2 regions of the Arthrobacter sp. lap29 genome follow, and region 1 is predicted to be linked to the other one. Evidence: riboswitches for the same ligand, from Rfam matches in the RefSeq annotation. Region 1 holds a riboswitch; the other holds the start of a gene.
What was found. Region 1 has a riboswitch for cyclic di-AMP ahead of RY113_RS07335 (transglycosylase). Riboswitches for the same ligand answer to the same signal wherever they lie in the genome.

Region 1 (15,874 bases):
ACAAAGGGAACTTGCAAGTAACATAGCCCCAAAGTGTCCACGATGTGAGATTGTGCTCTAATTTGTGATCAAGCCGATACTGTTGCTTTGCTCTCACTTTGTGGCCATATGACGCTTTGCGTCAAAGAAAATAACATTATTGAGTGCTTTGAGATCAATAAGTTCGAACAATATGCTCATTCGTATAAATTTATTCAGCGCGTTCAAAAGCATGGCTAAGATGCCCTCGGCAAGTTGGCCGGTCCGCCCAGCTTTCTCCCAGATTTTCACGCTAGGTAAACAGATGTTTACTTAGAGGACCCCGGGCGCTCACTGTTTACTTTTGCTGCTCGCTGATTGCTCCGGCTGATTGCTGATTGCCGATTGCTCTGGCTATCCCGCCGTGTGGCGCAGTCCCCGCACCATCCACGCAGGCCGCAAACTCTTGAATTGATCCCGCAGCCGCACATTATTGCGCCTGTTCATCAAGAACAGTGCGGCCAGGCCCGCCACGAACGCCACAACGGCCCCCATCCCCAGTGACCACCGGGCCCCAAACTCGGTGGCAATCCAACCAACAAGTGGTGCCCCAATGGGTGTCCCACCTTGAAGGACCACCATGTACACAGCAAGCACCCGGCCCCGCATGGCAGAATCGGTGGTCAATTGCACGGTGGTGTTGCAAGCGTTCATGAATGTTAATGAGGCCAGCCCCACGAGGATTAGAGCCAGCGCGTACAGGACGTAGCTCGGCATCAGGGCAGCTATGCCCACTGTGACACCGAAGGCCAAAGCACCGCCAACTATGTACATCATGCGCATGTTCTTTCGCCGGGCCGCCAGTAAGGCCGCACCCAGCGTGCCAATCGCCATGACGGAGCCGAGCAACCCGTACTCCCCTGGTCCCAAGTGGAACACGGTGGTGGCCATGAGTGCGTTGGTGATCTGGAAATTCATGCCAAAGGTGCCCACCAAAAATACTAGGACCATGATCATCAGAAGATCTGGCCGCTGCCGAATATAGACCAGTCCTTCGCGGATCTGCCCCTTGGCTCGGGGCACATGTACCGCGGGGACAAGTTCTGCGGTACGCATCCGCCACAAGGAAAAGATGACGGCGGCAAAGCTGGCGGCATTGATAAGAAAGGCGGGGCCCGTGCCCACCAGGGCAATGACCAGACCGGCAACGCCGGGGCCTGCCAGCCGAGCTAAGTTGAAGGAGGCACTGTTCAGCGCAACTGCGTTGGGTATGTCGTCCTTTCCAACTACCTCAGAGACGAAGGCCTGACGTGACGGTGCGTCAAAGGCACTGGCCACACCCAGAAGAAGTGCCAGTACATATACATGCCACAGTTGTACAGCCCCCGTAACAACCAACATTCCCAACAAAAACGCACAAAGTCCCATGGCTGTCTGTGTGATGAGCAGCAACTTGCGCTTGTTCACCCGGTCACCGAGCAGCCCGGCGTAGGGACCAAGGAAGACAATGGGCAGGAACTGTAGGCCCGTAGTGATGCCGGCAGCCGTTCCGGAATTGTGGGTCAAAACGGTCAGAACCAACCAGTCTTGGGCAACACGCTGCATCCACGTACCAATATTGGACACCAAAGCCCCTGTTACCCAGAGCCTATAGTTATGCACTTTCAGGGCGCGGAACATGGAGTTCATCTAGGCTTTCACCTCTTGCATGCCCATCTCTGGTGCGCTCATAGCTTGCAGAATCATTGAGGCCTCATGGAGCGTGGCCTGCTGTGCGGGAGTAAGCGCCGCTAGCCGCTGCGCCAGCCACGCAGTCCGCATGGACCGTGCCTGCAGCAGGGCCGCACTTCCAAGGCTGGTGATACTAATACGTACCTGACGTTTGTCCAGCGGGTTTTCCCCACGGCTCACAAAACCGGCCACCACCAGATCGTTGACGATCCTTGTCATGGACGGGGCCGCAATCTGTTCCCGGGCGGCCAGTTCTCCCACAGTGCGGGGCGCACCCATGAGTCCGGCAAGTACCGAATAGCGCCCGGGGCTAAGTTCCCCGGTGGCTGCCTCAGCCCGGATCCGCCTCGAAGTACGCATTACTGCCACGCGCAGTTCCGCGGCTAAGGGGCCAGTATCAGGGGTGTGGTCCAAAATGGTGCCGTCAGGGGCGGTATTGTGCTGGGAAGTCTTAGCCATCAGTGCTCATCTACCTCATTGCAAATCTGCCTAGTTAGAAACTAGTTTCATATATCCTCCTTGCAACTCTAGATCCTTAGCATTGCTAAGTAAATATTACGTGGCTCACCCGCTACAAAGGTCGTTACCATAATGTGACATAGGGTTCCGGTTCGGTTACGCTGGCAGAAGTGCCCGCTGAGCCACCATCGGCTCTTGGCATCAATGGACGGATCGCCGAGCTCTGCCCCCGCCCATTTCCCAACTTCTCCATGGCAGAGACGGGGGACCCATTATTTGCGGGCCTTCCTCACTTGGAAGCCCTTGGGGTTAAGCCAGTGCAATAACAGCCGATTATGAGCAGTGAAAGCTGCCACGGACCATTGCACGGCCGGATTCTCTAGTCCGTTCCCGACAGCTCACCTCGCAGGCGTAGAGAGGCTCCTCCATGTCTTCAACCCCCCAGCGCGGCCGTCGCCGCGCCGAGCCTGCCAGCCGCCGCCGCCCCTCGGTCCTGCGCACCTCGGCCTTCGCCACTGCCACCAAGTGCGTGGCAGCCGCATCGCTCGTAGGTGTACTTGTTGCGGCAGGCTCGGTGGCCTCGCATTCATCTAGTGATGATGCCGCGGCGAGCTCCATTGGCAGCTTGGCGTCAACCGTAGATCAGGGCGCCCCTGCCATCTCCGCTCCTACCGACGCAGCTATCAGCTTCTCCGGAATCACTGTCAGCTCAAAGCCCTCCCCCACGTCCGGCCCTATCGCCGCCGCTGTCAAAGCCGAAGCGGAAGCGGTCAAGCCGGTGGCGAAAGAGACACCCGCCCCGCCAGCCCGTGCCGGCGCCGTGGATGACCCCGCTGCAGCTCGGGCCTTCGCCTCAACCCAGCTGGCATCCTTCGGCTGGGGAGCAGATCAGATGAGCTGCCTGAGCCAGTTGTGGCAGCGCGAGTCCGAATGGCTCACCTCCGCCGAAAACGCCTCCAGCGGTGCCTTTGGGATCGCGCAGTCGCTGCCTGCCAACAAGATGGACAGCGCAGGAAGTGATTGGTCCACAAATTATGAAACTCAGATTCGCTGGGGAATGGGCTACATCCAGGACCGGTACGGTTCACCCTGCGGCGCTTGGGGCCACTCCGAATCCGTGGGCTGGTACTAATCCTGCACACGCTGGAGATTCCTGGCGGCACCATCACCTTACGTAATGCCCGCTCCGGGACACACCGCGAGGTGGCCCTGGCGCCCTTCACTCTGGGCCGCACGCAGATCACCCAAGCCCAGTGGCACAAGGTGATGGAGCATAGCGGGACCCCGTCAACCGCCGTCGGGCTTCCACAGCATGGGCTCACCTGGTTTCAGGCCGTGGACTTTTGCAATGCAGCCTCGGTGCAAGACGGCTTCACCCCGGCCTATGAAATCTGCGGGCGCAGCGTCGAGTGGGACGTGGCAGCACAAGGATACCGCCTGCCCACCGAGGCGGAATGGGAGTGGGCCGCGCGTGGCGGGACGCTCTCCGCGGTGTACGGCGAGTTGGCCCAGATTGCGTGGACTGCCCTGGACGCGGTTGAGGGGCCGCAACCAGTCGCCGGCAAAAAACCCAATAACTACGGCCTGTTTGACATGATCGGCAACGCTTGGGAGTGGTGCTGGGACTACGCGGACACGGCCCGCTACGGCGAGTACAGGAGCCTGCGCGGCGCCGGTTGGGATGATCCGCCGTGGAGTGCCCGGGCCTCGGTCCGCCGGGGCAGCGCCCCGGATGCGGTCCTTGAGGATGTGGGATTCCGGGTAGCGCGCGGGCCCGTGGGCGCACCGGGCTCATGTCTAGCGCAGGGCTGGTCCGCAGCCGCAGACAAAGAACGTGCGGCCATCACTGGCCCGCGCCCTGTGGGCTGGACACCGCTAAAATCCCGCTAGTGTCCCTCCAGCCCGTCCTCTCACACAGCCGTGAGCCGCATGCTAACGGCGAGAGTTAGTCCACCACGCCGTAGAGGCGGTCGCCGGCGTCGCCCAAGCCCGGCACAATGTAGGAGTTCTCATCGAGACCCTCATCAATGGATGCAAGCACAACGTGGACGTTGTCACGCCCGCCATGAGCGGCTTCCAGCTTCGCCAGACCTTCCGGCGCTGCGAGCAGGCAGATGCAGGTGATGTCCGCGGCGCCGCGGTCAAAGAGGAACTTGAACGCCTCAATCAAGGTGCCGCCGGTGGCCAGCATGGGATCCAGCACGTACACCTGACGGCCGGTCAGGTCCTCGGGCAGGCGTTCTGCGTAGGTAATGGCCTCGAGGGTTTCCTCATTGCGTGCCATGCCCAGGAAGCCTACTTCGGCGGTGGGCAGCAGGCGGGTCATGCCTTCAAGCATCCCCAACCCGGCGCGCAAAATCGGGACAACCAGTGGTGTGGGCTTGACCAGTCCAGTGCCCACGGCGGAGGTCACCGGTGTCTGAATATTGACCGGCTCCACCCGCACTCCGCGGGTCGCCTCGTAAGCCAACAAAGTCACCAATTCCTCGGTGAGCTGGCGGAAAACAGGTGACGGTGTGGTCTTGTCCCGCAGGACCGTCAACTTGTGGGCAATAAGCGGATGGTCCGCAACGAATACGCGCATGAATAAAAGCTACCATTGAGCCGTGCCCAACACCTCTGATTTCTACCCAATAGAGACAACCACCACGGCTTTGCATGATGGTTGGATGGGTCTTGCCCTTGACCAAGCACAGTTGGCCCTTGCCACGGCGGATGTGCCCATTGGCGCCGTAGTGCTTGGACCGGACGGGGAAATCCTTGGCGTGGGCCGCAATGAGCGTGAAGCCCACGGCGATCCCACGGCGCATGCGGAGGTAGTGGCGATCCGGGCGGCCGCCGCAAAGTTGGGTGAGTGGCGGCTGGCCGGCTGCACCCTGGTAGTCACGTTGGAGCCCTGCACCATGTGCGCCGGTGCCATAGTTCTGGCCCGGATTCCACGCGTGGTTTTTGGCGCGTGGGATGAGAAGGCCGGCGCTGCAGGGTCGGTCTTTGATGTGCTGCGTGAGCGCCGGCTCAACCACTGGGTGGAGGTATTCCCCGGTGTGCGCGCGGACGAATGCGCGGCACTGTTAAGGGACTTCTTTAGTAGCCACCGCTAGTAGCCTGCGGCCTCAGTGGCAACCCCCAGAAAATGGTTCAGTGGCTGCTCTTAGGGCTCGATGGTAAGCGTCTGCGAGGGCAGCACACAGGAAGCCCTGTGGATTTCTGCTGCGCCATGGCCCACCCTATTGTTCCGCCCCGTGTCATCGCACCAGTCCAGGTTATAAGGGAAGGCAGCCACAGATCCTGTGCCGGGGACGGCAGATTCGGGGAGGGTCACGGCGGTACTGAACCCGCCGGCGTCGTTCATGGGAGCCAGGGTGTCCACAATCTTTACACCGGAGCCATCCATGACTTCGAGCTGGATTTGCGCGGTGTCACCATAGCGAGGGTTGCATGTGGCATCATCGGCACTGATGGTGAAAGACTCTCCGGGGCGGGCAGCATCGGCGCTGAGCGAGAACGAGGGCGGCATGCAGCCGTCGCCCCCAAAGGTTCCGACCGGCTGGCCGCAGCCCGTTCCTGACAGGAGCAGCACTGCCGCCACAATTCCTGCTGCTTTTCGCATCACGGCCGCCTTACCGTTGCCCGGCCGCCGCGTTGAGTGCGTCGATGCGTTTTTGCCGGCTCGCGGGCGAGTCCAGGCTGAAGGAGCGGAAATCTCCCAGGTCTTCGCGGATGAATTCCTCCACCTCGGCTATGCGTTGGCTCACGGGGGCGCTCGGTGGTTCGAAGAGCCAGTGGGCAATTCTCTGCCCGCCTGGATCGTACTGCCACAGCCCTATGATCCGCCCGCGGTCCACGATGGGGTGATCCGGCAGATCGGCCTGCAGGGCAACTTTTGTTTTCAGGAGCGCACGGTCCCCGTCATCACCGGCAAAGTGCTCCACTGCGTTCCGGCGCAGCAGGAAGAGGGAATCAGAGCCAGCCAGCAACTGGATTTGCTCCTCTGGCGGGAGGGTGAAATCTTCGGCTGCCTGAACATCCCGTGGCAGCATCCACAGCCCCTCATGTTCTACTGCGTCCACAGCTTCCAGCGCCGCCTTTGTTTGCGCCACGGTGAAGGCTGTGAACCACTGGGTTTGCTTCAGCGTTGCCCCGCCGGTCCACCCCAAGTACTTCTCCATGAGCATGGCGCGCGCATCCTCTCCCGATTCATGGACAGGGCTCAGATCCCATGCAGTGTAGGCGTAGCGCTGCTGATCGAGCCTGCCGTTGACGGGTACGCAGCGAATGCGGCCATCAGCTTGCAGCAGCCCGAGCACTGTGGGCAGCGTGGTCGCTACACCCTTCTTCTTACCGGCATCGCCGAGGCTGCGCACCGCCTCACCCAACTGTTCCTTGAGCTGTTTCGGATCAAGCGGGCCGTTGGCGTCTCTTAGTATTTCCAGGGTCTGCGCCTCCAGCGCGGCCACTTCTCCACGTTCGACGCCGAGCTTGTCCAACACTTTCACCGTTGCCTCAGCGGCGCCCCGGCCAAGCGACAACGCCCACGGAAAATCGTCCTCGCCCAGCACATAGGTGCAGCCGCGCGCCGTCGGAAGTTCATGGATGCGCAGGGCCGCAACGTCGGCATCAGCTTGTTCCCGGCGAATGCCAGCACGGGCGAACAAGGTCAGGTAAGGGTTGGCGCCGCCCACGGAGCGGGCCCAGCCCGCCAGGCTCAACACCGTGGCGGCGTCGCTGCCGGCCAGTGACCCGTCAAGGCCTTGTTTGTGCCAGCTCCAAGCACGTCGCGTTGCGCTGTCCATGGCACCATTGTGCACCCTGGGCCCATGATTTTTGTTGTAGCGCTTTGACCCGGTAAGGTTGAGCCGTTGGTGACGTGTCCGAGCGGCCGAAGGTGCAACACTCGAAATGTTGTTTAGGTGAGAGCCTAACGTGGGTTCAAATCCCACCGTCACCGCCAATGAAAACCCCCGGGAAACCGGGGGTTTTCGTCATTTTTAGGGATTATCAGGTGCGTTTTCGGTGCAGATTGCGCTTGCCTGCCATCGAATCTCACGCAAGGTCCCCGCAAGCTGTGACTGCGCTCCTCTTCTCGCCAGGTTCGACGCTGAAGCCGGAATGATTACCGCCCCGTTCGCGCCTATCTTGCTGCGCAGGGAGTCTGTCTCCAGTGCGGAGGTGGAGAGCCTCACCCCCAGCGCCAGCAAAGTGGCTCTCGCGGAGATAAGCCGGTCAAAGTCCGACAACGCACGGCTCGTGGTCGCAAACGTTCGTGTCATAACCGCGACCATCTCGCGCTCATACCAGTTAGATTAGGACTCGATCATCGCGATGTACGATGCACTGCTGCGGGACACTACTCCTGAATACACAGGCCATTGGCGCAATGAACAGGTTTGGGTTGGCAGCGGCAGCATCTCCCGCCACGCTGCGACATTTGTGCCGCATCACCACACTCGGATCCCCAGCCTTATGGCGGACGTTCTCGCCTTCGCCCAGCGCGCTGACGCCTATTTCCGCGCGCTGACCGAGTACCGGGCTGGGAACACAAATGCCATCATCACAGCCGTGGCTAAGACGTCCTTTGCTGCAGCACAGAACGGCCGCCAGCTGGTCGATGACATCCAGGCGGCAGTTGCCCGTTGGGACCATCAGGTCATCGCCCTAAGCGACTCCTCGGTGCACCGGATCAAGCAGTACCTGCTCCGCCAACCGCATCTAGCAGGCGCCGGAGATCCTCGGCGCACTCGATGCTGTCGGCGCACTGGCTAGGCGCCGCACAGGGAACTGGGCGGCGTTTGGGCCTTTCAGGCGGCCGTTGGTAGATTGGAAGGGTCACCGCTATTGCCGGTGGAATATTTTTAGTTGCCTGCAAAGCACCTGCGGCAACACAGCCGCCGATCCCGGTCTACGCCCCTTGGGCCTTCAAACAAAGGAATGTCATTGAGCACCCAAACGCAAAACAAGTCCTCAGCAAGCGCGCAGGAACAGGACAACGGCAGCCGGTCCGGAGCTGTGATCGGAGCCGTCACCGTCTTCATCGGCATCGCCGGCTTCTTCGGGCTGATCTGGTTCGGTCTCTAACCCTAAAAGATTTCCACAAGAGCCCCCGGCACCGGCTGGGGGCTCTTGTGCGTTCTGTGTGCAACTAACGTTCCACTAAACGCCCCGGATAGACCGGAAGTTCCCGTCACCACGAATAAATACCACCCCGCTGACACATAGAAATCCCAGTAAACATCCAGCTACCGTCTGGTTCGATGCCCGAGAATGAAGGCATGGCCAACCCTTCATCAGAGACGCCCACACCACCGGCCGCCCTGCCCACGCTCACCCGCGCCGACGGCGAACCCATCCGCGCACTCGTGGTGGATGACGAACCAGAATTAGCGGATCTGATGCGCCGTGGCCTGGAAATCTCTGGCTGGGACGTGGCCACGGCCAATGACGGCTTTGCGGCGCTGAAGATCGCCCGCGACTTTGCCCCGGACGTGCTGGTTTTGGACATCATGATGCCGGGCATGGATGGGGTGGAATTATTGCAGCGGATGCGCACCATCTACCCGGAGGTCCCCGCCTTGTTTTTGACCGCCAAAGATGCCGTGGCAGATAAAGTGGCCGGTTTGCAGTCCGGCGGTGATGACTATGTCAGCAAACCTTTCAGCATGAAGGAAGTACTGCTGCGGCTGCACCGAATTGTTGCCCGTTCTGGCATCACGGCTGCGAACTTTGGGGTTCTAACCGTGGGAGATCTTTCCTTGAATAAGGACACTAAGGCAGTCCACCGCGCAGGGAGCGAGATCAACCTGACCGCAACGGAGTTCGAGCTACTGAAAATTCTGATGGAAACCCCCCGCCATGTGGTGAGCAAAGCCCGTATTTTAGACCGCGTCTGGAACTACGATTTCGGCGGCCAAAGCAACATTGTGGAGCTCTACATCTCCTACCTGCGCAAAAAGATTGACGCCCAGAACCCGCCCATGATTCACACAGTCAGGGGCTCAGGCTACGTGATCAAGCCATGTTGATCACAGGCACCAAGCCGTGGCAGGCCCTGCGCCCCTCCACCTGGCATCTAAGCACCCGGCTCGTTGCCGTCATGCTGGCTCTCCTGACGGTCATTTGTGCGCTGGTGGGCATGGTGAGCTATTCAACCCTGAGCATGACGGTGCGGAACCAGCTCGATTCTTCCCTGCAACAAGCGTCAGTGCGCACAGTTGCCTTTTATACAAGCCAAAACGGCGCCAACCCTCCCGATCCCCTCAACGCACGGGCAACCAGCGCTGGCCAGTTGAGCGCGGTCCTGAGCAGCGGCGTAGTGCATTATGCGGGTATCCTCTCCGGCACGGGCAGCCGACAACAATTAACCACCGCAGATGCTGACATTCTGGCCCAGCTCTCCCCCAACGGCGAGCAGCGCACCAAGAAACTCTCCATCGGCGGATACCTTTTGCAAGCTGAAGCTGTTCCCAATGGCGACGTCCTCATTACCGGGTTGCCACTCGCCGCCACCGAACAAACCCTCTCCGCCCTGGTGCTCTCCATTGTGCTGGTCTCTTTGGCAGGGCTGCTGGCGCTGGGGTGGGCCGGGACAACCATCATCCGGCGCAACATGCGCCCCCTGGCGCAGCTTTCGGACACCGCAACCCAAGTCTCTACGCTCAGGCTCGACGCCGGAGAGGTCGCCCTAAGTGCCCGGGTCCCGGCCGCGGCGGCTAGTCCTGGGACAGAAGTAGGCAATGTGGGGTACGCCTTCAATGCCATGTTGGACAACGTGTCCCACGCCTTACAGGCACGTCAACACAGTGAGACTAAGTTGCGCCGTTTTGTGGCCGACGCCAGCCATGAATTACGCACGCCCCTGACAGCGATCCGCGGCTACGCCGAACTGCTGTCCATGACCGAGCAACTGAGCCCCGACGGACAAATCTCCTTGGACCGCGTGCAGGTTCAGTCAGTGCGAATGAGCCGGCTTGTGGAAGATTTACTGACACTTGCCCGGCTGGACGAGGCCCGCTCAGCGGGCGGGCCAAGGAACCCCGGACAACAAATACCTGCAGTGTCCGTAGATTTAGGGCCGCTGACTCTGGAGACCGTCCGCGATATTCAGGTGGCCACTCCTGGGCACCACTGGAGCTTTTCTGTTCCGGACCAACCGGTGAACGTGGCCTGCGAGGCCACCACTATGCGCCAGATACTTCTGAACCTTCTCTCCAATGCTGCCAAGCACACACCCGCAGGAACAGAGGTGCATATCGCCTTGTCCCAAGCTACCGACGGCTCGGCCCTTTTGGAAGTTTCTGACAATGGTCCCGGTATTGACCCCGAGTTCCAAAAAATCATTTTTGACAGGTTTTCCCGCGCCGATCAGGCCCGCACCGCAACATCTGGCAGTACCGGTTTGGGGCTGAGTATTGTGCGGGCAATGGCGCTCGCCCATGACGGCACCGTATCCATGGCCAGCACCCCTGGGCGCACCACGTTCACCGTCCGCCTGCCCGGCTCCTCCCCTATTCCTCCAGTACCCACTGTTCCCCCTGTTCCGCCCTTTCCGATGGTTCCCCCTTCCACGGCCCCCGAAGCAACAGCCTCGCGGGCGGAAAATTCCCGCCCTGAACTGTCCCGCCCCGGCGTGGCAACGTCAGATGGCGTACACGTTTGCGGCCCGACTTTACCCTGATCACTTCCCCTCGCTAAACTTCAGTGGTCAACCGATGGAAAGGAGCAAGGTGCCTCACGCTCCCTTCAGACTGCTCCGAACCACGGCGGTAGCTACCACCATCCTCGGTTTGGCAGCAGGGGCGCACCTCTTGGGCGGCGGCACACTCCCCGCTCCAGCGATCATGGTCGCCATCATGGCACTACATATTTTGTGCTCCACGATCGCCACCAAATTCCAAATCTCGCCCGCCACCATGGTGGCCTTGCTGGCGAGCAGCCAACTGGTTCTGCATCAGAGCTTTGAAACGCTCTCCCATGGCGCCCGTGCAGGTGTTGTCCCCGGAGCGCCGGCCATGAGCCACCACGGCATGTCCGCTGAGGAACACGCCTCCGCCATGATGGCCTCTTCCGTCCCGCTGGCAAGCTCTGGGATTGAGAACCTTAGCCACACAGTGCAAATGTCACCGTGGATGTGGGCGGCCCACATCGCTGCCACGCTCGCCGCGGCCGGCCTGCTCGCCTATGGTGAGAACGCTCTCTGGGCACTCGCGGGCTGGCTGCGCCCACTGTACCGCAGCGCCGCTGTTGTGCTTAAAATTCCGGCAAAACCAAGCCGGCCAGCCATCATGCCACGCCCGTTGCCCCGCCTGCCGTGGCGCAATCTGCGTGCCAACACCCGCCGTGGTCCACCTGCCGGAGTAGCAATTTTCGCCTAGCACCCTTCGAACTCGTCGCGGGGTGCCATTACCCCGTAATTTTTTGCGCACCCGCCCATTCGAAAGGCTTTCATCATGCGTTTTTCACGCACTCTCAAAATCACCCTCGCCGTTGGCGCCACCAGCACCTTGATGCTGTTGGGCCTGGGCAGCGCGTCTGCCCACGTGAGCGCCACTCCCACAGAAACCGCGGCCGGATCCTATTCACTGGTCACTTTTTCGGTGGGCCATGGCTGCGATGGCTCGCCAACCACCGCGCTGACCATCACCTTGCCCGATGAGTTGAACTCCGCCACCCCCACTGTCAACCCGAACTGGACCATCAGCACCACCAGCGAGAAGTTGGACACTCCGCGCACCTTGGCCAATGGCAGCAAGATCAGTGAACGCATGGCTTCCATCACCTACACAGCTAAAACCCCGCTGGTTGACCATGAGCGGGACACCTTCACCTTGTCCGTGCAGTTGCCTGATGCGGTGGGAACCACCCTGCACTTCCCCACACTGCAAAAGTGCGAGGTGGGACAAACCGATTGGAAGGAAATTCCGGCCGCCGGTGCGGACCATGACTCCGTGGACGCCCCTGCCCCCGAGCTGACCGTCACCGCGGCTGTGGCGGAGGGCGACGGGCACGGCGCCCCTGCCGCTGACGCCGCCCCCGGGGCTGCCGCGTCCGTTCAGAAGAGCGACGCCGGTACCGCCTGGCCCGCTTGGCTCGGCTTGGGTGCGGGGCTGGCCGGACTTGTTCTGGGCGGCTTGGCATTTTTGCGCACCAGCAAAAAGGCGTAACGAAATAACTCCGCCTGGCACCCCGCTGGCCACCCCACCCAGATGACTGGCGGGCTGCCGCAAACTATCACCATCTGCCAAGGTAAGTGAGCGCAGCCGTGAGAAGCATTTTTTGCTTTGTCACGGCTGCGCTGACACTCCGGATGGAGAAAATGTGCCAGCCCCGATCAAACCGCACACGGCGGGGCCAGTTGACTCATTAACCTTCGCGCGGAAAAGTAGGGGCATGACTTCCCCACAACGCACCCCCGTCCAGCAGTACTCGTGGGGAAAGCTGCTCACGGCAGCTTCCATGATCCTTCTAGGCAGTTCACTGGCTGCGTGTGGAGCGCAGAGTTCCGGGGACTCCACAGCCTCACCGCGCCCCAGCAGCGCTGCCACCACAGCCACCACGGCCAGCCCCAGCGCAGGTACACCATCCCCCACAGCTGGGCAGGCGCCGTCGTCCGCGGTATCGCCTACAAGCGCTGCCCCCATCACGCCCACAGACCAAGGTGTACCGCTGTGTCCCGCGTCCTCTTTGAGTGGCGCCCTGGATGACAGCGGCGGAGGCGCAGCTGGGCACATTTACATGACCCTGGTCCTCACAAACTCGTCAGCGGCACCATGTATTTTGGACGGTTACCCGGGAGTTTCCATGGTGGCAGCTGGCAGTACCACCCCAATCGGGGCACCAGCAGAACGTGACCCGCAGGCGCCATCGAAGGGGCCCATCACACTGGCTCCGGGAGACAGCGCCGGCGCCACCCTGCGCTACACCCAGGCTGGCAATTATCAGAACTGCCAGCGAGTGCAGGCAGAGTCAATTCTGGTGTATCCGCCCAGCGCCACGGACAGCCTTGCCATCTCCCGCACTTTGACGGCGTGCAGCAATGAAGACATCAAATTGCTGAGCATCGGCGCGTTCACGCAATAGCACGCAGCTACGGACGCAGGGCCTCGTTGGGGTCGAATTCTTCGAAGGACCCGATGAAGTCGGGCTCGCTGTCGGCCGATTCCCGGCGTCTTCCATGGCGCAAGATGTGCAGCCTGTTGGCCCCGACTGCCAAAATGGCGGTGCTCACCAGGTGCAGCGCGCCACCGATAATCTCTGCATGGATCACCGCTGTCAGCAAGCCCGCCAAAGCCACCCCTGCGCCCACTGTCATGAGCAGCCTGAACCGTTCAAAGTAGCCGTACACGGCAAGTGCGGCACCTAGCACCAGCCAGGGACCTGTGCCATTCAAAAATGGCAGCAACATACTTACGGCAACGGCTAGTGCAGTGCCACCTGCCAAGTACAAATAGTGGTTGCGCGGAGCAATCCACCAGGACGGGTGCTTCCACAGCCACAGAGCGCTCACTGCGCCAACAACAAGCATTCCCACGGCGAAGAATCCGGCGTCGGCCCCGTTGCCTTTATCGGTGACCATGCTGATGGCTCCGGAGAGCAAAAAGAGCAGTGCCATACCCAGCAAGGGGAACCAATTGTTGCCAATATGGCGTACCTTCATTGTCCCTGACCTCCTAGGTTCTCTCAAGTGGAGCATCAGCTGGCACGTTTGTAATGACGGACCGGCATCGGCACCCATTGCCGCTCCTACCGATAGATTACCGCGCGGCACCGACACTGCCGCACCACAAGTGCGCTCCCCGCCAAAATTTTGCCTAGGAATATCCTTTCCCTCATCCTTTGGCGCAATATGTCGGTGCCATGCGGCATGATGGAGCCGTGGATGTAAGAAGCCAAAAGCCGGTCATGAATCAATTCGCAGAACCAACCCGCGAATGGTTTTTGGGCGCGTTCAGCTCACCCACTCCGGCACAGGCCGGGGCCTGGGATGCGATATCCGGAGGAGCGCACACTCTCGTGGTGGCGCCCACTGGTTCCGGAAAGACGCTGGCCGCCTTTTTGTGGGCCCTGGACTCTCTGAGCACTGGCAAGCTGGGTGCGGGCACCGGTGCTGCAGGTGGCCGGGACGCGGACAATACGCAGGGCCCCCGCGGCACCAGCGTCCTGTATATTTCTCCCCTGAAGGCCTTGGGCGTGGACGTGGAAAGAAACTTGCGTGCACCGCTAATCGGCATTACGCAAACTGCCGCGCGGCTGGGTCTGGAAGCGCCCCACATCAGCGTTGGCGTGCGCTCCGGCGACACTCCCACCAGCGAGCGCCGCCGCCTCCTCAGCCATCCGCCGGACATCCTGATCACCACCCCGGAATCGCTCTATCTCATGCTGACCTCGAAGGCGCGAGAAACTCTCCGTGATGTCCACACCGTCATCATCGATGAGGTCCATGCCGTGGCTGGCAGCAAGCGCGGAGCCCACTTGGCAGTGTCCATGGAGCGCCTGGATGCTCTGTTGCAAAAACCCGCCCAGCGCATTGGTCTCTCCGCCACTGTCGAGCCGCATTCCACTGTGGCCCGCTTCTTGGGAGGTCAGGCCCCCGTGACCATCGTTGCCCCGGCCAGCACCAAGACCTGGAACTTGGCCGTCACGGTCCCGGTTGCCGATATGACCGAGTTGCCGGCGCTTACCGCGGGCCACGATCTCGGGCCCGCCTCCGGTCTGGCACCCAACGCCTCCATTTGGCCGCATGTGGAAGAGAAAATTGTGGACGCCGTCCTGGCAAAGAAATCCACCATCGTCTTTGCCAATTCCCGCCGCCTAGCCGAGCGCCTGACGGGCCGGCTCAATGAGATTTATGTGGAGCGCTGCGAGCTTGCCACGCTGGGTGGCGCCGCGTCAGGTGGCGCCGCGCCGGGTGGTGACGGGTCTGCCGCCGGCCTTTCCCCCGCGGACCCCTGGCGGACTGCGGAGTCCCCGGCCAGGCTGCCCGCCGAGATGATGGCACAGGCCGGGTCCGTGGCAGGGGCACCGAATGTGCTCGCCAAAGCCCACCACGGTTCGGTCTCCAAAGAGCAACGAGCCCTGATCGAGGACGATCTGAAATCGGGGCGGCTGCGGGCAGTGGTGGCCACCTCCAGCCTGGAGTTGGGGATTGATATGGGGGCTGTGGATTTGGTCATCCAGGTTGAATCCCCGCCGTCGGTAGCCAGCGGGCTGCAGCGGGTAGGACGCGCCGGGCATCAGGTGGGCGAGATTTCGCAGGGACTGCTGTTCCCCAAGCACCGAGCGGACTTGCTGCATTCGGCCGTCACCGTAGAGCGGATGCTTGCAGGGGAAATTGAACCGTTGTCCATCCCCGCCAACCCTCTGGATATCCTGGCGCAGCAAACGGTCGCGGCCACGGCGTTGGAGTCGGTGGATGTTGAGATCTGGTTTGAGACGGTGCGGCGCAGCGCGCCCTTTGCCGCCTTGCCCCGTTCAGCCTTCGACGCCACACTTGACCTGCTGGCCGGGCGGTACCCCTCCGATGAATTTGCAGAGCTGCGCCCGCGCATCATTTGGGACAGAACCGCCGGCACCATCACTGGCCGCCCCGGCGCCCAGCGGCTGGCCGTCACTTCCGGCGGCACCATCCCGGACAGGGGCCTGTTCGGCGTGTTCATTATCGGTTCGGAGGAGCCGGGGGCCGCTGGCTCCGCCAACAAGGGTGGGCGGAGAGTGGGCGAGCTCGACGAAGAGA
Region 2 (15,874 bases), on a different contig from region 1:
GCCCACCTCCTCTCTGGACCCCGAGCTGGTGGATGACGTCTTGGCCGTCATCAAAGAATTGGCAGAGGAAGGCTGGACCATGGTCATTGTCACCCACGAGCTGGCTTTTGCCCGGCAGATGGCCGACGAGGTGGTTTTCATGGACGGTGGTGTGGTGGTGGAACGCGGGCCCGCCAGCCAAGTGCTGCGCAAGCCGCAGGAGGAACGCACCCAGGCGTTTGTGCGCCGGCTGCTGCACGAGCTCTAAGCCGTTGGGTCCACAGCCGGACCCGTCGTTTTGTGCCGATTGCAGAGGCATCCGCTACCAAGAAATCCATCACGGACGAGCCGCCTAAGGTCTCGTCCAGAGACGCCAATTTCAGCCACTAACTGTAAGGGTGATGAATAGTATGTTGCGCAAGTTTGTCAGTCTCGTGCTTGTGGGACTTCTAACGTGGACCTTGGGCTCATGCGGTGCTGGCAACCCCCAGAAAGCCGGGGAATCCTTTGGCGTTGCGGCCACTGCTGCTCTCTACTCTGTTTCAGGTGTTGAGAAAAACAGCATCAGGTACACAGATCCCGGCGGCTTGGGCGCCACCGTCACGGCCAGAGTCACGGCTTCCCCGTCTGCTGATCTGGAAACAGTCATGGGCGATTCGCTCCGGGCATTCGCGGAATCGGCGGGTTCAATCAAACCGCTGGTCCCCGTGTATTTCTATGTTTTCCCGAAAGGCGCAGAAGAGAACGGCATCCGCCCTGATGCACTCGGTCTGGCTCAATCCCCCACCATGGATGAGATCCGCGAGTTCACGAACAGGTAGGGCTTAGCCCACGCGCCCTGGATGCGTGTAGATGTTCATGGTGGCGCCGCGGCTGAACCCCACCAAGGTCACACCACTGTTGTGGGCCAGTTCTACGGCCAAGGATGAGGGTGCACTCACGGCAGCGAGCACCGGCACCCCCGCCATCGCGGCCTTCTGGACGAGCTCAAACGAGGCTCGTCCCGAAACCTGCAAGATGGTGTTGCGCAGCGGCAGTTGTTTCTCCCGGAAGGCCGCACCCACCACTTTGTCCACGGCGTTGTGCCGCCCCACGTCCTCCCGGAGCGAGAGCAGTTCCCCGTCCGGGGCAAACAACCCTGCCGCGTGGACACCGCCGGTCTTCTCGAAGAGCTTCTGCTCCCCGCGCAGAACCTCTGGCAGGCCGGCCAGCACCGAGGCTGAGATCAGTACCTCATCCACGTCTGAGGTGAGCTTGAAGTGTGTTGACTTGTGCACGGCCTCAATGGAGGCTGTGCCGCAAATTCCGCAGGCACTGGAGGTGGTGATATGGCGCTGGGCCGAAGGTAGCGGCATGGCCACATCGGGGCGCAACTGGGCCTCTACAACATTGAAGGTCTGCTGCCCATTCTCATCCTCGCCAGCACAAAAACGCAGGGAAATCAGCTGTTCCGGCTCATAAATGAGACCCTCGGAGACAAGGAATCCTGCCACAAGGTCAAAGTCGTCGCCGGGGGTTCGCATGGTGACAGAAAATGATTCGTGGCCAAGCCGAATTTCCAGAGGTTCCTCCACAGCCAGCGATTCCTCACGCACAATACGGCGATTATCGGCCACACTGACCTTGGTGGCCTTGACTCTGCGGATGAGCCGTCCCATAAAAATCCTTTCAAAAAAACTAAAGCGTAAGATCTACACTAGATGCTCCACGATGAAGGGATCCATCATGGCTGGCAAAGCGCCCCAGGAAAACATTGACGAACAAAAGCTCTCCGTTGGCAAAGTGCAAAAGAAGGCCGTGGGCATTCCCGGCATTTTGCACTCCATGGAGGTCTCACTGAACCAAATGGGTGCACTCCGCACGGCTCAAACCCTGTTAAAACTCAATCAGAAGGACGGCTTCGACTGTCCAGGTTGTGCTTGGCCGGATCCGGACAAGCGGCACACGGCAGAGTTCTGCGAAAACGGTGCCAAGGCGGTAGCCGAGGAAGCCACGAAGAGGCGCGTGCCGCCGTCGTTCTTTGCAGAGCACAGTGTGAGCGAGCTGCGGGAATGGGATGACTTCCGGCTGGGCCAGCAAGGCCGACTCACTGACCCCATGTACCTGGCCGAGGGCAGCGATCACTACGTCCCCGTCACCTGGGAGAGGGCGCTGGGGATCCTTGCGGATGAACTCAAGGCGCTGGCGGACCCCAATGAGGCCATCTTTTACACCTCGGGACGCACCTCCAATGAGGCGGCGTTCCTGTACCAGCTCATGGTGCGCGGGCTGGGTACCAACAACCTGCCGGATTGCTCCAACATGTGTCACGAATCCAGCGGATCTGCCCTGACGGAGACCATTGGCATTGGCAAGGGTTCGGTGTCACTGGAGGATATGTACAAGGCCGAGCTGATCATCATCGCTGGTCAAAACCCGGGCACAAACCACCCCCGCATGCTCTCTGCGCTGGAAAAGGCCAAGAAAAACGGGGCTGTCATTGTGGCCGTGAACCCGCTCCCCGAGGCGGGGCTCATGCGCTTTGAGAACCCGCAAACTATTCGTGGACTCGTGGGCGGCGGCACCGCCTTGGCGGACGATTTTCTGCAGATCAAGCTTGGTGGAGATCAGGCGTTGTTCCAAGGTCTGGGCAAGTTTCTGCTCGAGGAACAGCGCCGTCCGGGCTCACCCAATACCGGCCGCGTCTTTGACACCGCGTTCATCGAGAGCCACACCACAGGCCTGGAAGACTATATAGCACAGCTGGATAAAGTGAGCTGGGAGGAGATCGTCACAGCAACAGGCCTCACCGAAGCGCAGATCCGCACCACCGGCGAACGTCTCATTGCGTCCAAGGCAACCGTGGTCTGCTGGGCCATGGGGCTGACCCAACACAAGCACTCGGTGGCCATGCTCCGTGACGTTGTCAACGTGCTGCTGCTGCAGGGCAACATTGGTAAGCCCGGCGCCGGTGTCTGCCCCGTCCGCGGTCACTCCAACGTCCAGGGCGATAGGACCATGGGCATTTTTGAGCGCATGCCAGCCTCCTTCCTGGATGCGCTCGACGCAGAATTCTCCTTCGCCTCTCCGCGCCCAGACGGCTTTGATACCGTGGCCGCCATCGAGGCGATGCGTGATGGCAAGGCTGGAGTCTTCGTAGGCATGGGTGGTAACTTTGTCCGTGCCACACCGGATTCTTCAGTCACCGAGGCCGCCCTGAACAAGCTCTCCCTGACGGCGCAAATCTCTACCAAACTCAATAAGTCCCACCTGATCACGGGCCGCTCGGCGCTTATTCTGCCCACCCTGGGCCGCACCGAGCGCGATACCCAGGCCAGTGGCGATCAGCGCGTCACAGTGGAGGACTCCATGAGCGCCGTACACGCCTCACGCGGGCGTCTCACACCGGCGTCGGGCATGCTGCTCTCCGAGGTGGCCATTGTCTGCCAGCTTGCCAAGCTGCTGTTTTCCACAGACGACGGCGGCACCCGTCCCAATGCGCCCGTGGCCGACTGGGAAGCGCTAGCAGGGAACTACAGCCTGATCCGCTCCCACATTGCTGCAGTAGTGCCCGGATTCGAGGACTTCGAGGCGAAGATCGACGTGCCCGGCGGCTTTGTGTTGCCGCACGGCCCGCGTGATTCCCGCACCTTCACCACAGATTCCGGCCTGGCACATTTCACGGGCAATGAGATGGAGTACCCGCGGGTTCCGGAAGGGCGGCTGCTGCTGCAGACCCTGCGCTCCCACGACCAGTACAACACCACCATTTACGGCAAGGATGACCGCTACCGCGGCATCAAGAACGGACGCCGCGTGGTGTTCGTGAACCAGAAGGATCTGGACACCTTCGGCCTTGCCGACGGCGCCATGGTTGATCTGGTCTCCGAGTGGAAGGACGGGGTGGATCGCCGCGCCCCGGGCTTTCGTGTGGTGGCGTATTCCACGCCCGTGGGCTGCGCCGCAGCGTACTATCCCGAGACGAATGTGCTGGTTCCACTGGATTCAAAGGCCGATGTCAGCGGAACTCCCACGTCAAAGTCAGTGGTGATCCGGCTGGAGCCAGTCGCCACCGATTGAGCCCGTCACCGCTGATTCAGCCCGCCGGAATCAGCGCCCAGCGCTGTTTGTTCCCGCCGGAATCAGGGCCCAGCGCTGATTGAACCCACTGGAATCAGGCCAGTGGATCGTGGGCAGCACTGTCCTAGTGCTCACACTCGCCATTTCTTCCCGTTCCGCCCCACTCCGCCAGCATTCCTCCATTGATCCGTGAGAAAAGGTCGCTTTCACGGGTGAGAGCGACCTTTTCTCACGGATCAATTTCGGATAACGGCGACTCGGGCTTCGGGCATCTCTCCCTTCTTTCCTCCACAGCAGCAGCGCTTTGCCAAGTGATGCACAAAAGCCACGAGCTAGCTGGGATGCGCCGCCTAAATGGTCCTCAATAAGGACATGAGAAATCCACAGCAGCTCCCCTGGAACCTAGCCGGGAAGCCATTCACACTGACTCAAGCCCGCCAAGCCGGTATAAGCCGAGGTAGAACCCGGGCCTCAGACCTGTGGACACCATGCCGGGAAGTACGTATGCCTCAAGGCATGAACGTTAGCCTCCTTGATAGCTGCCGGGCCATCACGTCCGTGACTAACTCAAGTCTCATCAGCCACATCACAGCAGCAAAGCTTCATCAATTCCGGCTCCCCCTCCGGTATCTCACTAATGAAGAGATCCACTTGTCCAAGAATCTTGGACAAGGCAGACCACAGCGCAGCCGAGTTCACGGTCATGAGCTGTCCCTGACCGCCCGTGATTACGCCATGGTTGAAGGTATTCCCGTCACATCCGTTCAAAGAACGCTGGTGGACATTGCAGCAATTCTCACGGTCAATGAACTGGTTGCTGTTGCCGACCAGATCGTTTGTGCCCATAACCTGCATTTTGGTCCCAGAAAGCTCCCGCTAGTGGAAATCAGTGAACTGAATGCGTACATTGCCCAGCACCCACACCAGCGCGGCATACGCACGCTCACGGCAGCCATGAAGCTGGTGCGGGTGGGCGCAGATTCAGCACCGGAGACCCAGCTCAGGCTGTCCATCCAACGTTCAGGGCTCCCAGAATTCATCTGTAACTTTGAAATTAGGGATAATGCCGGGAACCCTAAAATTGCTCCAGATTTGTCATGCCCTCGGTACCGTACGTGCGCAGAATATGATGGCGCACATCATCTAAGTGCCGAACAACAATCAAAGGACCATGACCGCAACTTTCTCACCAGTACGCTGGGGTGGCACCAGGCCGTGATCAACAAGAACGATATGGGAAATGGCGCCCGAGTCGCAATTATCAAAATAGCGCGGATGCTAGTTCTCGGCGGGTGGAATGATCCGGAAAATTTGGCCAAAGGCTCACTGCTTGGCCAGCTGCATGTCCGCAAGGACGTCTTCTGAGAATTCACCCGTGAGAAAAGGCTGCTCTAGCCCCACAGAGCAACCTTTTCTCACGGGTCAATGCAGCGCTGGGCGCTCATCCAGCCGGGCAAGCGAATTCGACTTCCGTGACGGTGTTTACTTCCACGGCAGGTGCATGGCAGGCAAACTCTCACCCATCTTGGCTCCGTGCGGCAACACCGCCATGAGGCCATCGGCCGCTGCGAGTCCGCGCATCATGGCGGAGTCCGTATGGGCACAAGGTGAGGCCAGGCCGTACACCAGCCGGTAGGGCATGAGCCGGGTGGGCCCGTGGAATTCTTTGATGGGCGCTCCACACCGCACCTCTGTCAACGCAGGCTTCGCCATACTACCGAGCCGCGCCAGCAGCGGCGCTCCCAAGGTCATGAGCCCCACCATGGCCGCCAACGGGTTCCCCGGCAAGCCTACAATGAAGCGCCCATCCGGCAGTTCCGCCAGCAGGGTGGGGTGTCCGGGACGCATGGCGATCTGCGGGACGTGAAAAATTCCGCCCATGGCCGTGATGGCTGCACGCAGGAAATCGGCGCTGGAATGTCCTGTTGCGCCCGTGGTAATTACGACGTCGGCCGGGTCCTCTTCGTCGTCGGCCAGCGCATCCAGCATGGAGACAAGGTTATCTGCGGCCCGTTGCAGGCCCACTACGGTACCGCCCAGTAGGCTGACCACGGCGCCCAGCTGAGGCGAGAAGGCATCCCGTACAAAACCAGGTTCAGGCACTCCTGCGGACACCACCTCATCTCCCGTCAGGACAATCTTGACGGCGGGCCGCCCCATCACGGGAAGTTCGTCGAGTCCGCCCAGGGCGGCCAGTGATACGTGTGCCGGGTTCAGCATGACTCCTGCCTTGATCAGCAATTCCGCTTCAGCAGCCTCCTGACCAGCAGGGCGGATGTGCTGGCCGTTTTTTGGCTCTCCCGGACGGGCACCAGCCCCACGCACCAAAATCGGCAGGCCATCCTCGTCGGTGGAGATCTCGCCCGATTCGCTGCGCAGCACAGCCTTGGCGCCGGGAGGAATCAGCCCACCGGTGACTATAGGTGCGGCCTGCCCCGGGGTGATCCGACTGCCCTTCTCGGCCAGAATCCATGGCGGACTCCCCGCAACCGCCCACCCATCCATGGCTGAGGATGCATAGTGTGGCATGGCGTGGCAGGAGACTACATCTGCCGCGAGAATTCGCCCCACAGCCAGTGCGAGTGGAACAGTGTGGGCAGCCAAAGGACGGGCCACACTCCACGCGTGATCGCGGGCTTCGATCCACGTAAGGGGCAGCGCCCGCGACTTCGCAGCCTGCGCGGCAACCCCCTCAGCGGCTGTTGCCTGGGCAACCCCCTCAGGGGCATCTCTGGCAACCTCCCCGGCTGCCATACTGGCACGATTCATCTTGGTCGCCCTATTGTCCTGCGGAGTCAGTGGAGTCAGTAGCGCCTGCGGAGTCAGTGGCGCCAGTGGCGTCTTCAGCCGCGGGCGCCTGTGCTGCCGCCAACTGCTTCGCCATCCGAAGAGTTACCTTCATGGCTGCCTCCTCGGTGGCCTGGCCCGAACCTGCTGCCAAACCGGCAGCCAACCCGGCAATGAAGGTGGTCAGCGGTGCTGCCGGACGCACGATTGAATGCGCCGCAACCCCTGCCACGTTTAAGACAGCGTGCACGTCGACCTCAAGGTCACCAATTTCAAAGGCATCCAGCAATGTATGCGTCCACTTTTGCAATAATTCGTCGTGATCTTCCAACGCTCATCCTTCCGCAGCGGGCGGCCCGGCCGCGATCCCCTGCGAACGGGCGTCCGCCCAAGTATCAATGTCTGCCGTCAGCTGCGCTGGTACAGCAACCTCCAACATGTTCAGCCTAGCAATCAGGGAGAAAACCGAAGCATTCTCCAGTCTGTGTGATGCCCGCGCCGCATCAGCCGCCGCACGTAGTTCCGCCAGCGGGTAGATGGCCGCCAACGGCTGCTGCTTGCCCGCAGCCACAGCCATGACCCCCTCACCGGGCGAACAATCAGCAAGTTTTGCCACCAAAAGACGTGCCACCTCGCCAGCATGGGGCATGTCGCAGGCAAGGACTAAAACATGCCCGGACTCTCCTGCCAAAGCTCCTGTACCCGCAGCAATGCCGGCCGCCGGACCGCAATAGGGCGGGTTCTCCTGCACCGCCACCGCCTGCCCGCGGTGTTTGGCAGTTGCCAGCCAGCCAGCAATCTTCTCCACTGGACCCACGACGGCGATGCCACCGTCGCCTTTTCCTGCCCCGGACGCCGTGGTCCGGTGGGCTGCGATGACGCACGCGGCAGCGTCCACCGTGCGTGCCAGTAGCGTTTGTTCCTCGAGCATGAGCCCCGCTTTGGCCACCCCGCCCAGTCTTCGCGAGAGTCCGCCGGCCAGGATCAGGGCGTGCAAATCTCCTCCGTCAATGTCAGTCATGGGGCCATAGTATCGGCACTGAGCAGCTGAGAATTCTCCACACCCTCAAGAGCTCAGCGAAAAATGAAAAAGTATTTGTGCACTCATTGCAAATTTGCAGGAACTGCAATTATTCTGACTTTGTGCCCAACGGAACAGCGTGGCACAGACTGCGCACCTTATTTTGGAGCCGTCATGAAAATTGATCTGCCGAACCACACAGCATCTCAACTCTGCTCCGATGATGATTCCGATCAGCATTCTTTGCGGAGTAGAAAACGTGCCGCGACCCGCCTCACCATTCGCCGCGAAGCCATTGCACTGGGACTAGCCCACGGCTATGAAAACGTCACAGTGGAGATGATCTGTGCCGCAAGTACCGTCTCCCCGCGCACCTTCTTCAACTACTTTGGCAGCAAGGAAGGCGCCTACATTAGTGCCCATAAGCCACTGCCCACGGCGCAACAACACAGGGACTTCGTGGAAGGCGCCGGGCCCAGTGTGTTCCGTGAACTCTTTGAACTCATCTGCGGCACCTTCCTCGCAGCGGAAACGGATCTGGAACTGTTCCAGGGCAGGCACCGCCTCATCTACCAAACACCCGAGCTGCTAAATAGGGAAAAGTCCCGCATCAGTGAAATGGAAGAAATCTTTGCGGGGTACGTTCTGGAGCGTTTCCAGCACGAGGGGCGCAGCACCACGGACACCCCGGATCTCGAGGACGAGGCGCATATGGTGGTTGCCCTGGCCTCCGGGGCTCTGCGGTTTGCCTTGCAAAAATGGGTTGCTGGCAATTTCACCGCGACTAGGGAAACACTCATGCGCACCACCTCCGCACTGATCCAGCGGGTCACCACCAACGAACACTGGCCCTGAGCACTCAGGCGCCCGCCGCCTGGCCCGCCCCACACCTGAGGCGCCCTGCACTTCCGGGGCACTGCACTTCCGGATCCACTCACTTCCGGGCGCACTGCACTTCCGGATCCACTCACTTCCGGGGGCACTGCACCCCTTGAGCACCGCCCCCAACGCAAAGCCGGCGTGACCGGCCAAGGCGACGGCACGGCGTCGTACTACTTTTGACAATAGATACCCAAAAACTCCTGCACATCATCCGGCCGCTAGGAATCAGCCATGACTTCAACTACCAAAATTGTGAATCCCCCCGCAGCATCGGATCGCCGCAGCATTCTCCTGGTTTTCGCAGGACTGATGTTGACCATGCTGTTGGCCTCCCTTGACCAAACAATTTTCAGCACGGCGCTTCCCACCATTGTTGGCGAGCTCAATGGCGTCAACGAGATGCTGTGGGTCATCACGATCTACATTTTGGCCTCCACCATCATGCTTCCCATTTACGGCAAACTGGGCGATCTCATGGGCCGTAAAGGCCTCTTCATTGGGGCCATCTCAGTGTTCATTCTCGGTTCGATCGTGGGCGGTCTGGCACCTGACATGACGTGGCTGATCATAGGCCGCGGTGTTCAGGGCCTCGGTGGCGGCGGTTTGATGCTGCTCTCTCAAGCCATCATTGCCGATGTTGTTCCCGCCCGTGAACGTGGCCGGTACATGGGTATCCTAGGTGGCGTGTTTGCCCTATCCTCGGTGGCCGGGCCGCTGCTGGGTGGCTGGTTCACCGACGGGATCGGCTGGCGGTGGGGCCTGTGGATGAACATCCCGCTGGGCTTGCTCGCCATTGTCTGCGCCATCTTCTTCCTGCGACTGCCGGCCCATCCAAAGGTTAAGGTCCGTGTGGATGTGGCTGGCATGGCACTTCTTGGCATCACCTCCACGCTTCTGGTACTGGTCAGTACGTGGGGCGGCACCAAGTACAGCTGGGGTTCCCCGCAGATCATTGGTATGAGTGCAGGCACGGTACTTGCCGCCTGCCTGTTCGTCTGGGTGGAGAGCAGGGCTGAGCATCCCATCATGTCACTGCACCTCTTCAAGGACCGCAACTTTAACCTAACGACGGCGGCCGGGCTCATCACCGGAATTGCCATGTTCGGCACACTGGCCTACATGCCCACGTTCTTGCAGATGGTCACGGGAGCCAATGCCACCCAGGCAGGCTTCCTCATGATCCCCATGATGGCTGGCTTGCTGGTCACCTCGATCCTGTCGGGGCAGATCGTCAGCCGCACCGGGCGGTACAAGTGGCTCCCTGTTGCGGGCATGTTCATTGTGGCTATTGCCTTGGTACTGCTCTCCACCATGTCCGCCACCATGGAGGTCTGGTTGATCTGCTGCTACCTGGCCCTTATGGGAATTGGACTGGGCACCTCAATGCAGATTCTGGTGTTGATTGTGCAAAACCAGTTCCCCAACTCGCAGGTTGGCATGGCCACCGCATCCAACAACTACTTCCGCCAGATCGGCGCTTCGCTGGGTTCTGCCGTGGTGGGGAGCCTCTTTGCTCACAGGCTGGCAACACTGCTGACAGAGCGTATCCCGGCTGGCGCGTCCGGCGGCAGCGGTAGCACCGGCATCAACTCTCTGACACCGGCTATAGTACGGGCGCTGCCTGAGCAATTGCGCACCGTGGTGATCGGCTCCTACAGTGACGCGCTGACACCCATCTATGTTTACATGGTGCCGCTACTTGTGCTGGCCGGAATCCTGTTAATGTTCGTCAAGGAAATTCCGCTGGCCACCTCCATCCACCATGGCGGACCCGCCGAGGATGCCCAAGGCAGGGATGGGGTGGGTGCACACGGCGCCGACGCTGAGGGTGCCGGTCCGGAGGGTGCCGGTCCGGACGCTCTAGACGTGCCGGATCAGGAGCTCACTGTTCATCGCATACTCCCGGCTTAGACGCGCGGAATACTTCCCAGGTAGCCGGATGCTCACAGCGCTCGAATATTCAGGGACCGCGGGTACTCCCCGGATAGACGAGGGATTAAATGCCAAAGCCCCGTCGAATGACGGGGCTTTGAGCACGAAAGCTGGTACTACTTAGTGACCCACTGCAATGAAGACCGGTGCCGAGGCTCCCGGTATGCTGGCTCCGGCGATCTGGGTGTTTCCCATGTAACCGCCGTGAACTGCCTGGCCGTTGCCAATGTAAACAGCAATGTGGGCCAGGCCCACGCCACCATCTGCATAGTAAATCAAGTCGCCGGGCTGGGCTTCGCCCTGGGATACTAGCCGGCCCTTGTTCAGGTAGTCACCAGGCCAGCCTACCCAGGAAATCCCTGCAGCAGACAGAGCGTTGCGGACCAGCGCGGTGCAGTCCTGAACCACACCAAGCTGAGCCAAGGCAGCGCTGGCAATGATTGAGCCGACTCCGCTATTGGCTACTACCTTGGGAGCTTCCGGCTCAGGGCTAGCAACGGTAAGCGTCGGAGCTGCTGCTGCTGTTGCTGCTTCTGCTACTGCAGGTGCTGCTACTGCTTCAACTTCGCTGGACTGGGCCTCTACAACTGCCGGCTCTTCAACTACTACAGGAGCCGGGGTGGAGGTGATAGCGGGGGTGGCGAAGGAAATCTTCACCGTGGATGCTGCCGTGATCGCGGAAGCAAGTTCCGTGTTCAGGTTCAGCGTGGTAGCACCGTCGGAAGCGCGCTCCACGGTGGGAGTTGCAGCGTTTGCGGCGATACCTGAAGTCAGTACCAATCCTGACGCTGCTGCGATTACAGCGGCCTGACGACCAACCCCACCGACATTGAAACTGACGGCTTTCGTGAGGGTGGAGATCGGACTGGTCTTAACAACCTCGGCGCGGTGGCGCCCAAGGGCAGTGTTTGAAGCCAAGAAGGATTCCTCTCCCAAAGCCTGCGAGGTAAGCTGTCGGATTCGGATGGGAGTCACCCGGCCGCTCCACGTTGGCGCACGTAAGGAATTTCTTCCTATTCAGTGTTTGAACGCTTCGCGGCTTCACCCCTAGGGTTTCGCAAAAATAACGCGAATCCCGATTATTGGTTCCCCCGCCCCTGCCAGACGATTGATACGAACGGACCATGAGTAGTGGCAGAGCTAGGCAATCAACTCATGGACGCCGACTTGATTCAAAGTTGGCGCGATTACGACGGTACAACAGATTTTTCCCAATGTCACGTTCAGGTCACGGTCCTGTGACTAAGTCGTAACTAAAAGGGCCTGTGGAGGAGTTAGAGCCAACCCATGGGATCGACAACTTCATCGTCAATAATGACTTCAAAGTGGAGGTGGCAGCCTGTGGAGGCGCCCGTTGTTCCGCTGAGGCCTACCTGGTCTCCGCGCTCAAGCTTCTGCCCCACCTTGACGCCGAGGCTGCTCATGTGGTTGTAGGAAGTGGACAGACCGTTACCGTGGTTCACAACAACCCTGTTGCCGCCGCCGTAATTGTGCCAGCCAGCGAACGTCACTACGCCGCCTGCGGCAACAAAAACGTCGGAGGAGCACGGGGCGGCAAAGTCCTGACCAGTGTGCTGTTCACCGATTTGGCCGGTGATGGGGCTGATGCGGTTTCCGAAGGGTGAGGTGGTCTCAATGTGCTTCAGGGGCGCTGAGAGGGTTCCCTTGGCCGCCTGAGGGGCCACGTTGGAGGCGTTGACCTTCAGCGTTTCCTTCAGTTGACCATCGGGATTCAGGGCGCTGGCAATGTCCGGAGTAGCAAAAGTAATGGGGATCTGAGCGCCGGCTGTGACTGGACTCTCCAGTGAAACCGCGGCTGCAGCATCCATGGGGAATTCATCCGCACCTTGGGCTGAGGGAAGCGTGACAGCCAGGACCAGGCCTGTGGCTGCCATGGCAACACCCATTTTCTGGCCGGCGCCGCTGGAGGCTCCGGCACGCAGCAGCTGGGCTACTGAAATTCCTGAAGGGGCAGCTGCCCGCTCTGCGGCAATCAGTTCACGTCGGCTCCCGGGCACTGACATGAGCTCATGAGTTGCCTGCGATGACGCGCGACGGCGTCCCCGCTGTTTAACCTCTGACACTAAAAACCTCTCTACATAAAGCACCTGCGAAGTTAGCTGTCGGATTCGGATCAGAGAGTGTAACTTTCGATCCGGCCTACGCCCTTAGGCACACGCATAGCCATGGCGCAGTCCAACAGGATGCTGCGTCAGGGTTGTTGCGGGTATTGCATTCGAGTGTGGACTTCACCCCAAGACGGCCTATTGGGCCGTCAAAAGTGGTTCCCCCGCCCTTGCCTAAATGATTACTGGCCGGGCTGCGAAGGCAAGGTTCGGTGTCGCAGAACGGTAACGCTTTGATTACGGCGTCAGATAAATACTATACGGCACAAGCGGTAAACGTAACAATTCCGTTACCTGTTCTATTGAAAATGCCGTGTCAAAAATCTCTTAACCCATGGAGACGAACACGTGGGATGCCACTTCTGGCGGCAATTCCAAGGCGCCTTCAATGCCGGGAACCCGTACGGAGATGTACTCGCCCACCTGGGCTAGGGAGATACGGGCCCCTGGGCGCAGCCCACCCTCATCCAATTGGAGCAGGAGCTCGGGCTCCACCTGTATCCTTTCGGACAGCCGGTGGATGATCACTTCCTGTTCGGGAGCATAGGCGGCCATGGCAGCAACGAGTGTGACCAATCCGGCAGCAAATAAGGGCGCCACTTCGCCACCTAGCTCTTCCAACCCCGGAATGGGGTTTCCGTACGGCGATTCCTTGGGGTGGCCTAGCAAGTCGAACAAGCGCTGCTCAACTCTTTCGCTCATGACGTGTTCCCAACGGCAGGCTTCTTCGTGCACATAAGCCCAGTCCAGACCAATAACATCCGCGAGAAGCCGCTCCGCCAGACGGTGTTTGCGCATGACACGGGTTGCCTTCTCACGGCCGGCTGTGGTCAGTTCCAGATGCCTGTCACCGGAGACGATCACTAAGCCATCGCGTTCCATCCGCCCAATGGTCTGGGAGACTGTGGGCCCAGAATGGTGAAGGCGTTCGGCGATGCGGGCCCGTAGAGCCACAATGCTCTCTTCTTCCAATTCCAGGATGGTCCGCAAATACATTTCAGTCGTGTCAATCAGATCGGCCACGGCAGCATCCTCCTGTTTTGGGCAAGAATATTGAGCAAAGTCTTTTCATCTCTACGTTAGCCTGAATACCATACCTGTTGGTAACCAGTCCATCCCTGGCAGCCGTTCTCCGTTGAACAATATTTTTCGTTTCCCACTCATTTTTCCGCTCAGCGAACTTCTACGGCAGAATTGGCAAGAGTCCTTGATCAACCAAGGAAACTTCCATCGCTTAAATTTTGGAGCCAGCTGTGAGCGAATCCACGCCCCTCACCATTCCCGCCAACCTGCACCCGGCCGACGGCCGCTTCGGCGCCGGCCCCTCCAAGGTCCGTCCCGAGCAGGTCGCGGCACTCTCCGAAGCCGGCACATCACTGCTTGGCACCTCCCACCGCCAGGCGCCCGTGAAGAACCTTGTGGGCGATGTCCGCAGCGGCCTGAAGCAGTTCTTCAATGCACCCGACGATTACGAGGTGATTCTCGGCGTGGGTGGATCCACCGCGTTCTGGGATGTTGCGGCGTTTGGTCTGGTGGAAAACAAGGCACAGCACCTCTCCTTCGGTGAGTTTGGTTCCAAGTTTGCCTCCGCCACCAACAACGCCCCGTTCCTGGCCGCCTCCTCCATCATCAAGGCCGAGCCCGGCACGCGTCCGGTGTCTGTTGCCGAGGCCGGCGTGGACGCTTACGCCTGGCCGCAGAACGAAACCTCCACCGGTGTTGCCGCGCCCGTAAAGCGCGTGGCCGGTGCCGATGACGGTGCGCTGATCCTTATCGATGCGACCTCCGCAGCCGGTGGCCTAGCCGTGGACGTGCGTGAGAGCGATGTTTACTACTTCGCCCCGCAGAAGAACTTCGCCTCCGACGGCGGGCTGTGGCTTGGCCTGTTCTCTCCCGCCGCGCTGGAGCGTGCCGCCCGCATCGCGGCCTCCGACCGCTGGGTGCCGGACTTCCTGAACCTCAAGACCGCCATTGATAACTCGCTGTTGAACCAGACGTACAACACGCCTGCGCTTTCCACACTTGTCACCTTGAACAACCAGGTGCAGTGGCTCAACTCCAACGGTGGCCTCGATTTTGCCTCGGCTCGCACCGCGGATTCCGCCGGACGCCTGTACACCTGGGCCGAGGAATCCGCCGTGGCCAGCCCGTACGTGGTGAACCCCGAGGACCGCTCCAACGTCATTGTGACCATCGACTTCGATGAATCCGTCGATGCCGCTGCCGTGGCCAAGGTGCTGCGCGCCAACGGCATTGTGGACACCGAGCCCTACCGCAAGCTGGGCCGCAACCAGCTGCGCATCGCCACGTTCGTAGCCATCGATCCCGAGGACATCACAGCATTGATCAAGTGCATCGAGTTCGTCATCGAAAACATCTAATAGCAATTAGCCAGCAGCCCACGAAGGCACAGCAGGCAAAGTAAACACAGTAAAGGCCCCCTCCGGAGAACGGTGGGGGCCTTTACTGTGCCTACTGTGTACTAACTGCTTTTGCTAGGCGTTAGGGAATTAGTCTTCTGTGTCTTCTGAGGCGCCGTCTTCTGAGCCGCCGTGCTCCGAGTGAGTATCGCTACCGTGCTCAGCGTGCCCGTGCCCAGCCGGCCCATGGGCAGCAGCCAGAGCGGCAGCCGCTTCTTCTTCCTCTTGCCGATCCTCCGGGCGAACCCGATCAGACCAAGGCACCCACGGCGGTGCCAATACAGAGCTCTCTGTAGGCAACATGCCCACTTCATTGACAGTGGAGTACTTGCCACGCGCAATCCGGCTCAAGGAAGCGAACCACACCCACCCGGCATAGCCCGGCTGAAGAGATTCGAACAAGTGGCTCACGCAGCGAACACCTTCACTGCGGGCACCCAGATGCTTGCCAATGAACGCACCATCGGCAATGGTCAACACCGCGTCGCGCGCAGTATCGACGTCGGCCGCAAGGAAAGCGTCCGGCTTTCCCACCCGCCACGCCGGAACACCGGGCAGCGGTGCAGGAATGGCGGTTGTAGTGCTGGGAATTTCGGTCATGGTGGGCACCGTTACGCGTCGAAGTTGTCGGCAACCTTGCGCAGCGCAGCAGCAATCTTGCTTGCGTC

Region 2: another riboswitch for cyclic di-AMP. It lies ahead of RY113_RS09305 (M23 family metallopeptidase); the one in region 1 lies ahead of RY113_RS07335 (transglycosylase).

Annotation. Positions count from the first base shown of each region.
Region 1 is NZ_JAUCEK010000003.1:379,661-395,534, reverse strand. It holds gene RY113_RS07345 (MFS transporter) at 373-1,647, opposite strand; gene RY113_RS07340 (MarR family winged helix-turn-helix transcriptional regulator) at 1,648-2,148, opposite strand; cyclic di-AMP (ydaO/yuaA leader) riboswitch at 2,369-2,572, shown strand; gene RY113_RS07335 (transglycosylase) at 2,576-3,280, shown strand; gene RY113_RS07330 (SUMF1/EgtB/PvdO family nonheme iron enzyme) at 3,247-4,038, shown strand; gene upp (uracil phosphoribosyltransferase) at 4,094-4,732, opposite strand; gene tadA (tRNA adenosine(34) deaminase TadA) at 4,755-5,249, shown strand; gene RY113_RS07315 (hypothetical protein) at 5,300-5,758, opposite strand; gene RY113_RS07310 (DNA glycosylase AlkZ-like family protein) at 5,769-6,941, opposite strand; tRNA gene RY113_RS07305 (tRNA-Ser) at 7,010-7,099, shown strand; gene RY113_RS07300 (hypothetical protein) at 7,471-7,911, shown strand; gene RY113_RS07295 (hypothetical protein) at 8,083-8,223, shown strand; gene RY113_RS07290 (response regulator transcription factor) at 8,418-9,167, shown strand; gene RY113_RS07285 (HAMP domain-containing sensor histidine kinase) at 9,161-10,819, shown strand; gene RY113_RS07280 (hypothetical protein) at 10,869-11,516, shown strand; gene RY113_RS07275 (YcnI family protein) at 11,592-12,305, shown strand; gene RY113_RS07270 (DUF4232 domain-containing protein) at 12,532-13,221, shown strand; gene RY113_RS07265 (hypothetical protein) at 13,229-13,798, opposite strand; gene RY113_RS07260 (DNA glycosylase AlkZ-like family protein) at 14,044-15,874, shown strand, end outside.
Region 2 is NZ_JAUCEK010000004.1:358,237-374,110, forward strand. It holds gene RY113_RS09250 (amino acid ABC transporter ATP-binding protein) at 1-247, shown strand, start outside; gene RY113_RS09255 (hypothetical protein) at 381-800, shown strand; gene fdhD (formate dehydrogenase accessory sulfurtransferase FdhD) at 804-1,637, opposite strand; gene RY113_RS09265 (FdhF/YdeP family oxidoreductase) at 1,705-4,038, shown strand; gene RY113_RS09270 (hypothetical protein) at 4,690-5,403, shown strand; gene RY113_RS09275 (molybdopterin molybdotransferase MoeA) at 5,521-6,807, opposite strand; gene RY113_RS09280 (DUF6457 domain-containing protein) at 6,818-7,156, opposite strand; gene RY113_RS09285 (NTP transferase domain-containing protein) at 7,160-7,846, opposite strand; gene RY113_RS09290 (TetR/AcrR family transcriptional regulator) at 8,021-8,701, shown strand; gene RY113_RS09295 (MDR family MFS transporter) at 8,960-10,639, shown strand; gene RY113_RS09300 (NlpC/P60 family protein) at 10,781-11,578, opposite strand; cyclic di-AMP (ydaO/yuaA leader) riboswitch at 11,583-11,784, opposite strand; gene RY113_RS09305 (M23 family metallopeptidase) at 11,935-12,744, opposite strand; cyclic di-AMP (ydaO/yuaA leader) riboswitch at 12,750-13,011, opposite strand; gene RY113_RS09310 (metal-dependent transcriptional regulator) at 13,114-13,809, opposite strand; gene serC (phosphoserine transaminase) at 14,040-15,167, shown strand; gene RY113_RS09320 (DUF3027 domain-containing protein) at 15,297-15,806, opposite strand; gene RY113_RS09325 (cold-shock protein) at 15,818-15,874, opposite strand, start outside.